One region of the Paenibacillus ilasis genome, then DNA from elsewhere that is predicted to be linked to it. Evidence: predicted binding sites of a transcription regulator. Region 1 holds the regulator's gene; each other region holds the start of a gene.

Region 1 (4,290 bases):
TGCCTTCCTTCTTAATATGCTGAACCAAACCTTGTAAATTTGTATCTGGAGCCAAATCAAGATTCAAAGTAACGGTATTCTGTTTAATATCTATATGAGAATCCTTCACGCCGTCATATTGTGACACAACATTTGCCAGCGGATTTTGCAAAGCCATCTGCCGATACAGAAACCATCCGCCAAAGAGAACCGATGCTGAGATCACGACAGTCAGCATGATAGGTACAATGCGTAGTTTCATGAAGTTCCTCCTTCATTTCCTGTATAAAATTTTGTCTATCATTTGGTAACACAAAAATACATATAACAACGATATATTGCGATGCATGTAATTTATATGCTCGTTTTGTACAAGTACGAGTATATCACATCTTATATACTTTTTCATGCATGTCTGTGAAAATATTTAGAACAGTTTTTCCATATTTTTTCTGAATGCGCTTACAATTATGAAGGAAAAAGAGAAGCCCCCTCTTAAATAGTAAGGGACGCCTCTCTTTACTTCGTTTATTATTGATTTGGAAGAATAATGTCATTACCGATCGTGTTACCGTCTTGAAAACGATAAAACCGATAGCCGCGCTGACCGTTGTGTTCATACTGCAGCTGCCAGGCATACTCGCCTTCATACATTCCAGGCAGCAATCGCTTAATTTCCACACCAGGCAATTCGTTATAAATCTGATCCCGAATCTGGGCTTCCGACATCCCTGTATTCAATAAAACGGACTGGACAGCATCGGCACCTTCAACAGGTATGTTGTCATCTGTAAATTTTACCCATACCATACGATCTTGATTGTCCTGATCCTTGCCGCTTACCACCCAATAGTTATTATCCTCGCCCCACACCGATTTATAGGTCTTTCCGGACGAAACCAATTGGCCATGCTGCTTGGCGGCAGCAATCGCCATTCTTTCTTCATTCCAAGTGTCTTTCATAACATATGAATAATAGAGCTGTAAACCAAGCAGTAACAGCAGCACGCCGGATACACTAAGCAAGATCCACTTCGTTTTTTTCTTCAAATCCGTCTTCCTCGCTCCCCTTGATTATTCCCTAGAGGGTTGTAAGACGCTCAAAGGCACGCTGCGCTTCCCGCCGGATACGTTCCTCATCGAGAGTAAGGCTCGCGCCATTCTTCACGACCTGCTTACCGTCAACCCATACATGCTCAACATCCTTCGCACTGGCGGAGTAGATAGCATGAGAAATATAATCCGTCTTCGGAAGGAAGTGCGCCTGATCCGTGTTCAGTGCGATCATATCTGCCTTCATTCCTACCGCAAGCGTACCGATATCCGCAAGGAAAGCTGACTTGGCACCATACTCTGTACCCATCCGAAGCGCTTCGGATGCAGGAATCGCGGTTGGATCCCCGCTTACTCCTTTATGGATCAGTGCCGCCAGGCGCATCTCTTCAAACATATCCAGATTATTATTGCTCGCAGGTCCATCGGTACCCAAAGACACGGTGACCCCGGCTTTCAGTAGTGCAGGCACGCGAGCGATGCCGCTGGCAAGCTTCAGATTGCTGCCTGGATTATGCGACACCATCACTTGATGCTTAGCCAGGATTTCGATTTCTTCATCGGTCAGATGGACGGCATGCGCAAGCAGCGTTGGACGGGAAAACATGCCAAGCTTCTCCAAATGGGCAACAGGGCGGAGTCCGTAATCATTTACATTCTGAGCGACTTCCGTTTCCGTTTCGGACATATGCGTATGCAAAGGCAGATTCAGATCATGGGATGCCTGAACGAATTTCTCGATGAAATCCGGCGGGCATGTGTAAGGTGCATGCGGCGAGATCATCGCCGTAATTCTTCCATCCGCCTTGCCATGCCAGTCTTTCGCGAATGCAACCGCCTCATCCAGCTTCTGCTGCTGCACCTCAGGCGGACATAATCCGATGACACCGCGTGTCAGTACGCCGCGCATTCCTGAGTCCTGCACAACCTTTGCAACCTGATCCATATGATCATACATATCCACAAACGTCGTGGTTCCGCCTTTGATCATCTCAAGCACGGAGAGTGAGGTTCCCCAGTACACATCGTCGGCCGTGAATTTGGCTTCCATCGGCCACATTTTTTCCTGAAGCCATACCTGCAGTGCCAGATCGTCGCCATAACCGCGGAGAAGCGACATCGCCGCATGTCCGTGCGTGTTCACCAATCCAGGCAGGAAAAACAGATGGGTTCCGTCGATAATTTCTGTTCCCTCTTGGACGGTTGGCTCTTCTTCACCCAGGTAGGTTATCCGGTCATTCTCTACAACCATATATCCGCGTAGCACGGACCTTCCTTTCTCTAGTACCGCAAACGTTCCGTTTTTAACCATCCACTTCGTTGTCGTCATGTGCTGTATCCTCCTTACCGTTATCCAAATAATAGGCCAAACTTTGCAAATCCGTAGTAAAATCAGCCGTATGAATCCGGATATGGGATGGAGCTTTCAGGATGGTCGGCGCAAAATTCAGAATAGCCTCGATGCCTGCGGCGATAAGCTGATTCGCTACATTTTGCGCTTCAAAATCCGGAACGGTAATAATCCCGATACGAATGCCGTACTCATGAACCGTCTTCTCCAGTTCCTCCATCGGCTGTACAACCAAATTGTTTATTTTCATACCAACTTTGGGAGAATACGAATCGAAAACCGCCACAATCTTCATATTGTCCTTCAGAAATGCATTGTAATTTGATAATGCATGTCCAAGATTACCGGCCCCAATCAATGCGACATTGATCTTCTGGTCCAGCTTTAGAATCTGGCGAATTTTCTCGATCAGATAAGATACGTCATATCCGATCCCTTTCCGTCCAAAATCACCGAAATACGCTAGGTCCTTACGAATTTGAGCAGGATTGAGGTCCAGTTTTTGTCCCAGTTCCTGGGAGGAAACCGTGGAGACCTCCCTTTTCTGAAGCTCATTCAAATAGCGCAAGTATACAGGTAATCTGCGGACCACGGCTTCCGAAATTTTTTCCGATTTCATGCATGCTCCCCCTAATAATAGGTTAATAACTACATTTCAATGTGATCGTTCATGGTTTCACTTTATTCAGCTTGGTTCTCTACGCCTGCCTCTTCCTGCAGCCATTCCGAAATTCGGGGAACAATCCCCTCGGTCGGCATGTGCTCCATCTTTGGTCCCGGCAAGGAATATAGGAAATATTTTCCGTAATAGGATTCAATGACCCGGGTATCGTACACGATGACAATCCCCTTGTCTTGCGCTGTCCGTACCAGTCGGCCAAATCCCTGTTTGAAGCGAATGACGGCTTGCGGAACCGAAAGCTTCATGAAGGGGTTCTTCTTCTGCTGCTGCAGCAATTCGCTCTTGGCTTCAACCAAAGGGTGATTCGGCGGCTGGAACGGCAGCCGGACGATCGCAAGGCAAGTGAGCGCCTCACCGGGTATGTCAACCCCTTCCCAGAAGGAGCTGGTACCCAGCAGAACCGAGGCGCTGCTATCCTGGAATCTCCGGATTAACTTGGTACGGCTGGTTCCATCCATCCCTTGTCCCAGTACGGTAATATCGCTGGATGCCAGCGCCTCCTTCAAGGGCTCATGCACCTGACGCAGCATCCGGTACGAGGTGAACAGGACAAGCATACGTCCATGCGTAGCGATTGCCGTATCGGCCAATGATTGCACTAGTGTATTCACAAAGAGTGCATCCCCGACCGAGCCCTTCACGCTCGGAAAATCGCGCGGCACGACAAGGAGAGCCTGCTCCCTGTAATTAAACGGGGACGGCAGCAGAACCGTGTTCAGGTTGCCGCTATCTGCCGCTTCCTGTAGACCCAAATTCTCGATCATGAACTGGAACGATTTGTCCACCGACAAGGTCGCCGACGTCAGGATCACGCTTTGTTTCTTGTCAAAAAACAATTCCTTCAAGTGGGTGCTTACATCGACAGGCACCGCATAAAGTTGCAGCGATTTCCCGCGGAAATTGCCGTTAGCCTCCATCCAGTATACCGTGCCTTCATCATTCAGGGCCATGAAGGACCTCAGGTCCTCGCGGTGTGCGGCCAGGTCCTTAAACAGACCCGATAGGTCTGTTAACAGACTGTCGGCACTGTAATCGTCGAGATCTTCCTTCATTTCGGCGATCAGCTTGTCACCCTTGCGTACGACATCGCCCAGTATCACATGAATTTGATGTTCCAGCTCGGCAAGCGAATCCCAATCCTTCGGCTTCTTAAGAGGCGATAAGCGAAGCGAGAATTGACCGGCGTCTCCTGGAGATGCATCTCCGCGTTCCGGAAGCAGTCCGA
Region 2 (4,290 bases), on a different contig from region 1:
GATACCGCAACCTTTGACAATGCAGAAACCAGCTTGTCCGAAGCGTTCGAGCAGTATACGCTGGTTGCCGACCAAGAGAAGCTAAGCTCCCTTGGCCTGACAGCAGGACAACTCGCGATGAAGCTGGCTCCTGTACGGGAACGTCCGGTCTTGACCGAAGTCAAAATTGAGGACAAGACCTACAATGTTTACATTGAGACGGACAGCAAAACCTACAAGAGCATTAAGGAAATCGAGAACGAAACCGTCACCTCTCCGCTCGGGATCGAAGTACCGATCAAAGATGTGGCCAAGGTGGAAAAAGGAACGACTCCAGATTCCATTATGCGCATCGACGGGAAAATGGTTGTGACCGTCACAGCCGATATCTTGTCCAGCGATGTTGGTTCGGCCTCCACCAACCTGGAGACTGAAGTGAACAAGCTTGAGCTTCCAGACGGCGTATCCGTCCAGTTCGGAGGCGTCACCGAGCAAATCAACGAAACCTTCGGACAGCTTGGACTCGCTATGCTGGCAGCCATTGCGATTGTATACTTTGTGCTTGTGGTTACATTCGGTGGCGGTCTCGCACCGTTCGCCATCCTGTTCTCACTGCCGTTCATTGTCATCGGAGCCATTATCGGCTTGCTCGTCACAGGCGAGACACTGAACGTGTCTGCACTCATGGGCGTACTCATGCTGATCGGTATCGTCGTGACCAATGCGATTGTATTGATCGACCGCGTGATCCATATGGAACGCGAAGGAATGAGCACCCGCGAAGCCCTGCTTGAAGCCGGGGCTACCCGTCTTCGTCCAATCTTGATGACGGCACTCGCAACCATCGGCGCTCTCCTGCCTCTCGTATTCGGCTGGGAGAACAGCGCAGGCATCATCTCGAAAGGTCTTGGCATTACGGTTATCGGCGGTCTGATCAGTTCGACGCTGCTCACGCTCGTAGTGGTACCTATCGTGTACGAGTTCCTGATGAAGTTCAGCAAGAAAAGAATCGAAGATTAAGTAGAACACCAAAGCCCCGGCTTCCTACATTAGGAGACCGGGGCTTTTTTTGATGACGATGATGTTGTTGTCTTGCTCGCTAATGTACCAGCACAGCTTCCCTGGAATGCTTCCACGTCTTCAGCATGTTCAGATCCTGTGCGAGGAACTCCTCCAGCAGACTGAATACCGACTGATAAAGCGGACTTTTCGTGGATTCCTTCAAATCTTTGCAGAGAGATGGCACCCATGACAACAGATGCTCCTCCAGAAACTTCTCTTGAACCTCCATCAATTGCAGCATGCTATGTTCACAATACGTATTGTTCAGCATACGGTCATGAAGCAGTGTCATAAATTCCAGTTCAATGGCTATATGATCGTCCGCTTCGCCGTGCAGTTTATTAAAGGCAACACCGACGGATGCATAACAATCGGCTAAATCCTGAGCGCATCCATCCTTCGTATAATGAGACTCTGCCGCCTGACGCTGTTTGGACTGCTGAAGCAATCGACGGTATTCCGCCCCTTCATATTCGCAAATCCGAACCAATTCCTCAGGTGAGCGTCCACATAAATATGTCATCAGGTCCGTACCGGCCTTCAAACATTCCGCAGCCTTGCTAATTCCACTTCCGCGGCTCCATTCCGCAATCATAGACAAGCTGGGCCAATTGCCCAAAAAATCAATCAGCAGCTCGTAGACCGTCCCCCGGTTTTCAAGCCATCTGTGACAGACGTCAGGCACCTCCAAAGTTTGAACAGGTGATATCGCCATATCGAACCTCCTATTGGTAACCTTTCTTGTTGGATGTGATATCCTTGACAGTATATCTTAGATGAACGTCTAATGAAAGCAGTTTGAAATGATTTCCGAAAATTTCGGAAAAATCAGGAAACTTTCGGAAATCTAGAATGTCACTACTCGCTTTCAAGGGGAGAAAGCTTTTGTCCACAGCTTCAATATACTGGATCCCGAAAGCGTTTTCTGTGATTCTTCTCACAAAACAATGGCCGTTTTGCCGCAGCTTGTCCTGCCGGCATGACCCAAAAGGTGCATTGACTCCCGTACGGGGAATAGCTACAATGTGACCATGCATGCTATAAAGGGGGATTTCCATGATCGAACCGCTTAAAGATTCTTTCGGTCGGGTCCATGATTATATTCGTATCTCAGTGACGGATCGATGCAATCTTCGTTGTGTCTATTGTATGCCGGAAGAAGGGGTGGAATTCCAACCTCACGATCAGATTATGAGCTATGAAGAGATCGCAGCGATCATGCGCGTCCTTGCCCCTATGGGCGTCTCCAAAGTACGCCTTACCGGCGGCGAGCCGCTGGTGCGCAAGGATCTGGAGTCCTTGGTCCATATGATTGCTTCCATTGATGGAATTCAAGATATTTCCCTCACCACCAACGGGATCATGCTCCCATCCAAAGCTCGTCTGCTTAAGGAAGCGGGACTTACCCGAATCAACATCAGCCTGGATTCGCTTCATGAGGAGCGATACGCCCGCATCACGCGCGGCGGTCAAGTGCGCAAAGTGCTGGAAGGCATTGAAGCCGCTTATGAAGCCGGCCTGGATCCCATCAAACTGAACATGGTGTTAATGAAGGGCTTCAACGAAGACGAGATTCGCGACTTTATCGCGCTGACGCTCGATCGTCCCCTTCATGTCCGCTTTATTGAATACATGCCGATCGGCCAAGCATCCGATGCCTGGCGAGATTCATATATGCCGCTGAGCCGGGTATCCGAAGTGTGCCAGGAGGCGGGTTGGACCATTCAAGAAGAGCAGGGGCCATCCAGCAATGGGCCCTCACAAAATATGAAGGTGGTTGGAGCTACAGGAACCTTCGGTCTGATCCATCCGGTCAGCGATCATTTCTGCGATTCCTGCAACCGCCTCAGGCTGACGGCTGACGGCCACATCAAAGCTTGCCTGTACTGGTCCGACGAATTTAACGTGCGCCGCGTCGTCGATGATCCTTCCGCGGTGGCGAACCTGTTCCGCAAAGCGCTGGGCGCCAAACCGCTGAATCATGAAATGGCGCTCGCGCTCGAGAAAAAAACGCAAAGCCATACCCCCACCGTCCGGCGTATGTCACAGATCGGTGGATAAACCATCTGCTGTGCGTATAATAGCCGAAGGCAGTCGTTTTATCTATATTAAAATCCCCGCCAAGCATTTAGATGGCGGGGATTTTTTTAGGATGAGTACCGGTTTCATCAACCTTTGCACCTTGATGCTGCTATGAGAAACTCTACTATTGTTCCTCAGGAAAGTCCGAGTTCAGCAGGCCGCCTGCTGCCTCGTATTCCCCAGGCGTGTTCATATTAAATAAAATCCTGCGCGGATCAAGGCCCGTCATTGCCTCTAATTGCTCCTCGTGCACGAAGACGGCATCCAGCTCCTGCACCCACTCTACCATGCGCAATTGTCCCTTGATCAGCCTGCGTTCAAGGCCTTCTGCGGTTTCTTTGCGATAAGCCGCCAGCAGCGGATGCACCCTACCATCTACAACGGGGATGACCGCGGCGGCTGTGTGCTGCTTGTTCGCCAGATCCAGTAGTCCCCGAAGGAAACGCTCATGGATATGGGGCATGTCGCACGCAGCAACCATGTTCCATGTGCTTTGGGATGACTTGAGCGCTGCATGGAGTCCCGCCATCGGGCCTTGCCCGACATAAAGGTCGGGAACGCATTCCAGTCCGAGAAATGGATAAGAGTCCGGGGCATTGGTGGATAGGATTACCCGTCCGCTAACCTTGCCAAGCGCCTGAACGGTTCGTTCGATTAGACTCATTCCCTCTATGGGCAGCAGCGCCTTGTTTCTCCCCATTCTCCGGGAGGCTCCACCTGCAAGCACGATACCCGTCACCTGGTCCGGCGGAAGGCCGACATCTATGGGTTGACCGCTCATATGCTCTACCAGCCTTTCTTACACGTTGTAAAAAAACTTGATTCAGTTTATAGGTTAATAACCAGAATAATGGAAAATCATTTAAAAGATGGTTTGTATCCCTTTTCAATGCGTGATACATTGAAAGGAAAGCGGCTTTTTTTTCGTTGCCGCGATTTTGGATTGCATTCGGTTTGAAAGGAATGACCTACTTGCGGAATATGGACAATGCTCAACCTTCGCTGACATCGCTCAAGCTGTTCAACTTCTTCATTTACGGAACCATGGTCATCTTCACCGGTTTCTTCCAGTTATATTTGCAAGACATCGGCATGAGCAAAATCGAAATCGGCAGCCTGATGGCCATCGCGCCATTTGTGTCCATCTTCGCAAATCCGTTCTGGGGA
Region 3 (4,290 bases), on a different contig from region 1:
AAAGAACTTACGAATAAAAGAAGTATCCATAAAAAAAGCCGTGTACAGCAGAAACAGGCAGGCTAGCACAAACATAAACTGCCAAGTGATTTGCCCCATGCTACGGATTTCCGATAAGATATCGCGTTCATGATTTAGCGCCTTTCTGAAATTATTTGAACAGTCCGCTAATCCAGCGAACTCCACTTTCGACCACTTTAGCTGCGCCATCACCGACAAAGGCTCCAGCCGCACCTCCCACATAGGAACCGATAGCCGAACCAACCGGGCCGCCAACCATCGCACCGGCTCCGCCTGCTTGCCTTTAACCCATGGCGCATTATGAATTTTAGTTCGGGACGGATTTCTGGGATCTACTTTGAATTGTACCTTCTTAGCTAAGACTAAGGAAGTGCCCACAGAGCTGTAAAGGAGAGTTCCCCACTGAAGGCAAAGCGTGGCTGAGCAAAACCACGATTCTACGGATCGCGTTGGTCAGGAGGTTTTCTAATTGATATTTTGATTAAATTCAACAAGCGAAACGAAACAACCAGTCTCCGATTGTTTTCGGTGACTGGTTGTTTAGACTTATCAGTATTTTGATCGCTGTCTCACAGAAGGGGCAGTCCCCCCTAGTTAGAAAGCCAAAGGCTTTTAGAATCCAATTCAGGTGAATCCCAAGGTGAACGGCTTCCCTTCTTACGGAGAGAGTATCCGTTTTTGACCGGTGAGCTCCTGAATCGGCTTAATGTTTTGAGTGAATTCAAGCGTGCCTATATAGTTTCCTTCTTCATCTCTCACGGCAAAATAACGAATGTAGACAAATTTATCTTTAACCGGGATCCAGAAATCTTCTGCATCTTTGACACCTGCTTTGAAATCAGCAAGCAGCTGATTGACGACGTGAACGCTTTGCGGAGGGTGGCAGTTCTGAACACTTCGGCCGATCACCGCTTTGGTGCGAACGAAGATTCTCTCTTTGCCCTGTGAAAAATATCGAACGATATCATGCTCATCGATAAAGGTTAGGTCGACTGGTAAATGATTTAAGATGGATTCCATCTGTTTGACCGATAAAATGCCAGTACTCATTCGGATATACCCCTCTTGTAGCGGAGAAGACGCCAATCCCTGATCTGTGCCAGGTTCAGCTGCTCTTTCAGGAATCCATGCTTGATCCGGCGCAATTAAACAATAACCGACTTCTTCGCTTTGGGCAGCAATTTGAAGCCATTCATCTTCCGTCAACTTTTCCAGAGCCATAGGTAATAAGATATGTTCCTCTTTATAGATCATTTCTGTTACTTCATTTAAGACGCGTTTGGCAAGGTCCACTACGCTCTGCGCATTGCCCTCATCATGAGCGAGTTTGGATTTTACTTCTTTTATTCCCATTCGGATACCGTCATCGACTGCCCACATCACTTTGGTCGGTCCATAAATTCCGTATTTCTCGAGAAATGGAAAGAGCAAATTTTCTTTGCGGCTGTAGTGTTTGTCTACGTCATAGAGGAGACTGAAATCCTCCAGCAATTTGAGGCGATTTGCCTCCCCTTGATCCTTCAGAAATTGATCCAGATGCAGCGCGATTTTGAAATTTGCCAGTCGATCGATTTCTTGGTTCTCCATCTTAAAGGTAAACACAGGATGTCCAGGCTGCTCTTCGGGTTTATGAGCTCTGTGAATGTCTTGGATGGAACCTTTGAATACAGCAGCATGCACACTGCACAGTCGCTGTACTTCGGTTACCGGTATTCCTTCCTCCTGCATTAGCACTTGCTCCAGCTCCGAAATTTCATCAACCGATATTTCGCCTACAGCTTGGTTGAATTTTGACTTCACTTCCTCCACGCTTTTTCCATGGTGCAGCTCTTTAATGATTTCCTTGAGTAAATGTATACGGGCCGTTCGATGAGCAGAAATTCCTTCCTCACGGTTATTAATTAATTCACTCATGTTCATCACCTCTGTTTTGTTTCGATATATAAAGATGAAGTTCTATTCTGTTTACTTCTCTAAACTAGCATCCTCATGCTCCTTCACTTGTGATTAAAAGCACAAAGGTAATGAAGATTCATTGAACAAAGAAAAAGTAATCCATCTTCTTCGAAAAATCTCTGTCCACTTGACGAAATGGCCGCACGACTGAACGCGAAGCCCGCTCGGCCATAAATACGTAACATCCCTTGTTTCCGAATTGCATCTGGGCCGGTAAACAAAAAGCGACCGGTCACGGTCGCTTCTTTATGGAATGTACGGAGGGGATTCAAACCCCTATAGTGAAAAATCCGTAACACCCTTTTTATATGCATATTTCAGGGTATATGTTTCTTCGGTTCCGTAGGGCATGGTAGCCATTTTTATGCGAGTATAATCAAGCCGGCTCTCTCTTAACACTCTTTTTACCAAGGCTATCGCCCGTTCTTCTTCCGTAATGACACAGAATATATTAAGCGAATATTTTTTTGGATCGGATATGTTTTTCCCCATATCAAAACCGTCAACATGGCCTAAATCTGCATCTGCTAAAGATAGTTGCAAGTATTTCATTACTTGTTCTCTCAACCAGTGATCACGTTGGCTGCCTTTTACACTTTTCAGAGGATACTGTACAACTAACCAGAATTTTTCGCTCATTCAGATTCACCAGCCAATCTTCTGTTAATGTAGACATTAAGGATTATTATACCACAAATGGAAAAGCCACCAACCCGAACGGGCTGATGACTTGTGCATGGTTTTATGGAGGCGAGCCGTGGCTTGGCAGGATGTACGGTATGCCGCTAAAGCTTACCCGCTATGTAACGGCATAGGCTTTTTTGTATTACTGTTATTCAGTTCGGCAGCAACTAGCCGCGTACAGATTCCCTGATTAGGATACCGCCATCCAGCATTGTTAAAGTCCATCGATTTTGCGTTAATTGAGGACACTGGTTCCGCTATTTCCTTGTTTTTACCGATTTCGAAGCAATATGCGGACAAGAGATCCGCTATTCCGGGATTTATCACGGATTATTCCGTGATTATGATACAATAGCGGATCCTCTGTCCGCGTGAACTCCAGAATAGGCCGAGTCCCGTAAATAACGGATCCCCTGTCCTCATGATCTTCTTAATGGGCGAATTTCAGCATATAGCAAGGCCTCTTCCGTCCGCATAAAACGAGAATAGGCCGAGTCCCGTAAATAAGGGATCTTCATCCACTTGCCAACGGAAAGCGGTACTTTCTTGTTCGAAGGCTGTTAACGCCACCATTCGTGATCTCTTGTACCTGCCCCCAAGACGGCTTCGCCGTTCCAGCTGTAATTCCGGACCTCCCCGGCAATCTTCCATAGAGAAGGACAACTGTTATACATCCAGTCTAACGGCTCCGCTGTCGGAAGCGGACGGGAAGCTGCCCCAAAGGCCTGCCGCACCTCCCGCTTCTGCTGCCCGCTTAACTCCTTCTGGTCGGCCGACACGAAGAGCGGCGTACCGCTGTTTGCCAGCAGATCGAGCCACTGACGGTTGAATTCCCAAGGCACCTCGGTGGTAATGCCCACGCAATCCGCGTCATGGCTGAACAAGGTTCCATGCTGAGGCATCCGGAAGGCCAGCGTATTCACGCCCATTCTGCGTGTTCTTTCCCACGATCTGCCGCTGGTATCATCTCCGGTGCGCTGAATTTCAAACAATCCCGCCGCCAGATGCCCAATCGTATTGCAGCCGATAATCAGACTGTCCTTCGAAGCCTCTGCAATCGTCCGGTACAAGTCGAGAACGATTTCGGCGGTGGTGCGGGAAGTATCGCTCAAGGCGTACGGCAGCGCATGGGCTTTTCCCTTCATCTGAAAACCCCATTGTCCGAATAGATCGAAGGTCGAGAAATCATGCTTGATCAGCTCATAACCCCATTCATGCAACCGACTCATCGTTTCCGCGACATATTCAAGCACATCCGGGCGGCTCGGATCTAAGAAATGCCCGCCTTTCGTGTAACGGATCCAGGATTCCGGCACCTTCTCCTGCGTTAAGAGCGGACGACACCAGATGCCGGGTCGGACGCCAGCCTGCTTCATTTCATCCGCCAGTTCCGCCATGTCGGGAAAATCGCGATTTCCTATCCATGGACCGCCGTTACAGGTGCCGGAGCTGATCTGCCAGCCGTCATCAATGACCATGAACGGACGATTCGTTAAGCCCTCCGCCATGGCGGAAATAAACTGCGAATCTTCTACAATTTGATGATGGGAGCTTTTGCCGTAGGCATAATACCAGTTGTTGCCCCCATATACCGGAACGCTCGGCAGTACCGGTTGCTCGCACATGGAG

What was found. Region 1 encodes Rex, which represses fermentation and respiration genes when NADH is low (regulators of the CRP and FNR family bind a similar motif). Its sites were predicted from a motif close to TTGTGAAATATTTCACAA; they were not measured.
Region 2: ACETK5_RS29640 (TorD/DmsD family molecular chaperone) is a predicted target of Rex. The motif match lies at 1,967-1,984, and genes of this name have one in related genera.
Region 3: ACETK5_RS21180 (DUF438 domain-containing protein) is a predicted target of Rex. The motif match lies at 2,023-2,040, and genes of this name have one in related genera.

What each region holds. Positions count from the first base shown of each region.
Region 1 covers NZ_JBHDJG010000001.1:3,705,228-3,709,517, forward strand. Annotated here, with positions in the region: gene ACETK5_RS16630 (hypothetical protein) at 1-241, opposite strand, end outside; gene ACETK5_RS16635 (cell wall elongation regulator TseB-like domain-containing protein) at 511-1,029, opposite strand; gene ACETK5_RS16640 (amidohydrolase) at 1,061-2,362, opposite strand; gene ACETK5_RS16645 (redox-sensing transcriptional repressor Rex) at 2,337-3,002, opposite strand; gene dinG (ATP-dependent DNA helicase DinG) at 3,065-4,290, opposite strand, start outside.
Region 2 covers NZ_JBHDJG010000004.1:492,837-497,126, reverse strand. Annotated here, with positions in the region: gene ACETK5_RS29645 (efflux RND transporter permease subunit) at 1-999, shown strand, start outside; gene ACETK5_RS29640 (TorD/DmsD family molecular chaperone) at 1,079-1,756, opposite strand; gene moaA (GTP 3',8-cyclase MoaA) at 2,098-3,102, shown strand; gene mobA (molybdenum cofactor guanylyltransferase) at 3,248-3,904, opposite strand; gene ACETK5_RS29625 (MFS transporter) at 4,096-4,290, shown strand, end outside.
Region 3 covers NZ_JBHDJG010000002.1:210,564-214,853, reverse strand. Annotated here, with positions in the region: gene ACETK5_RS21190 (hypothetical protein) at 1-99, opposite strand, end outside; gene ACETK5_RS21185 (hypothetical protein) at 152-280, opposite strand; gene ACETK5_RS21180 (DUF438 domain-containing protein) at 679-1,935, opposite strand; gene ACETK5_RS21175 (hypothetical protein) at 2,254-2,616, opposite strand; gene ACETK5_RS21170 (glycoside hydrolase family 36 protein) at 3,222-4,290, opposite strand, start outside.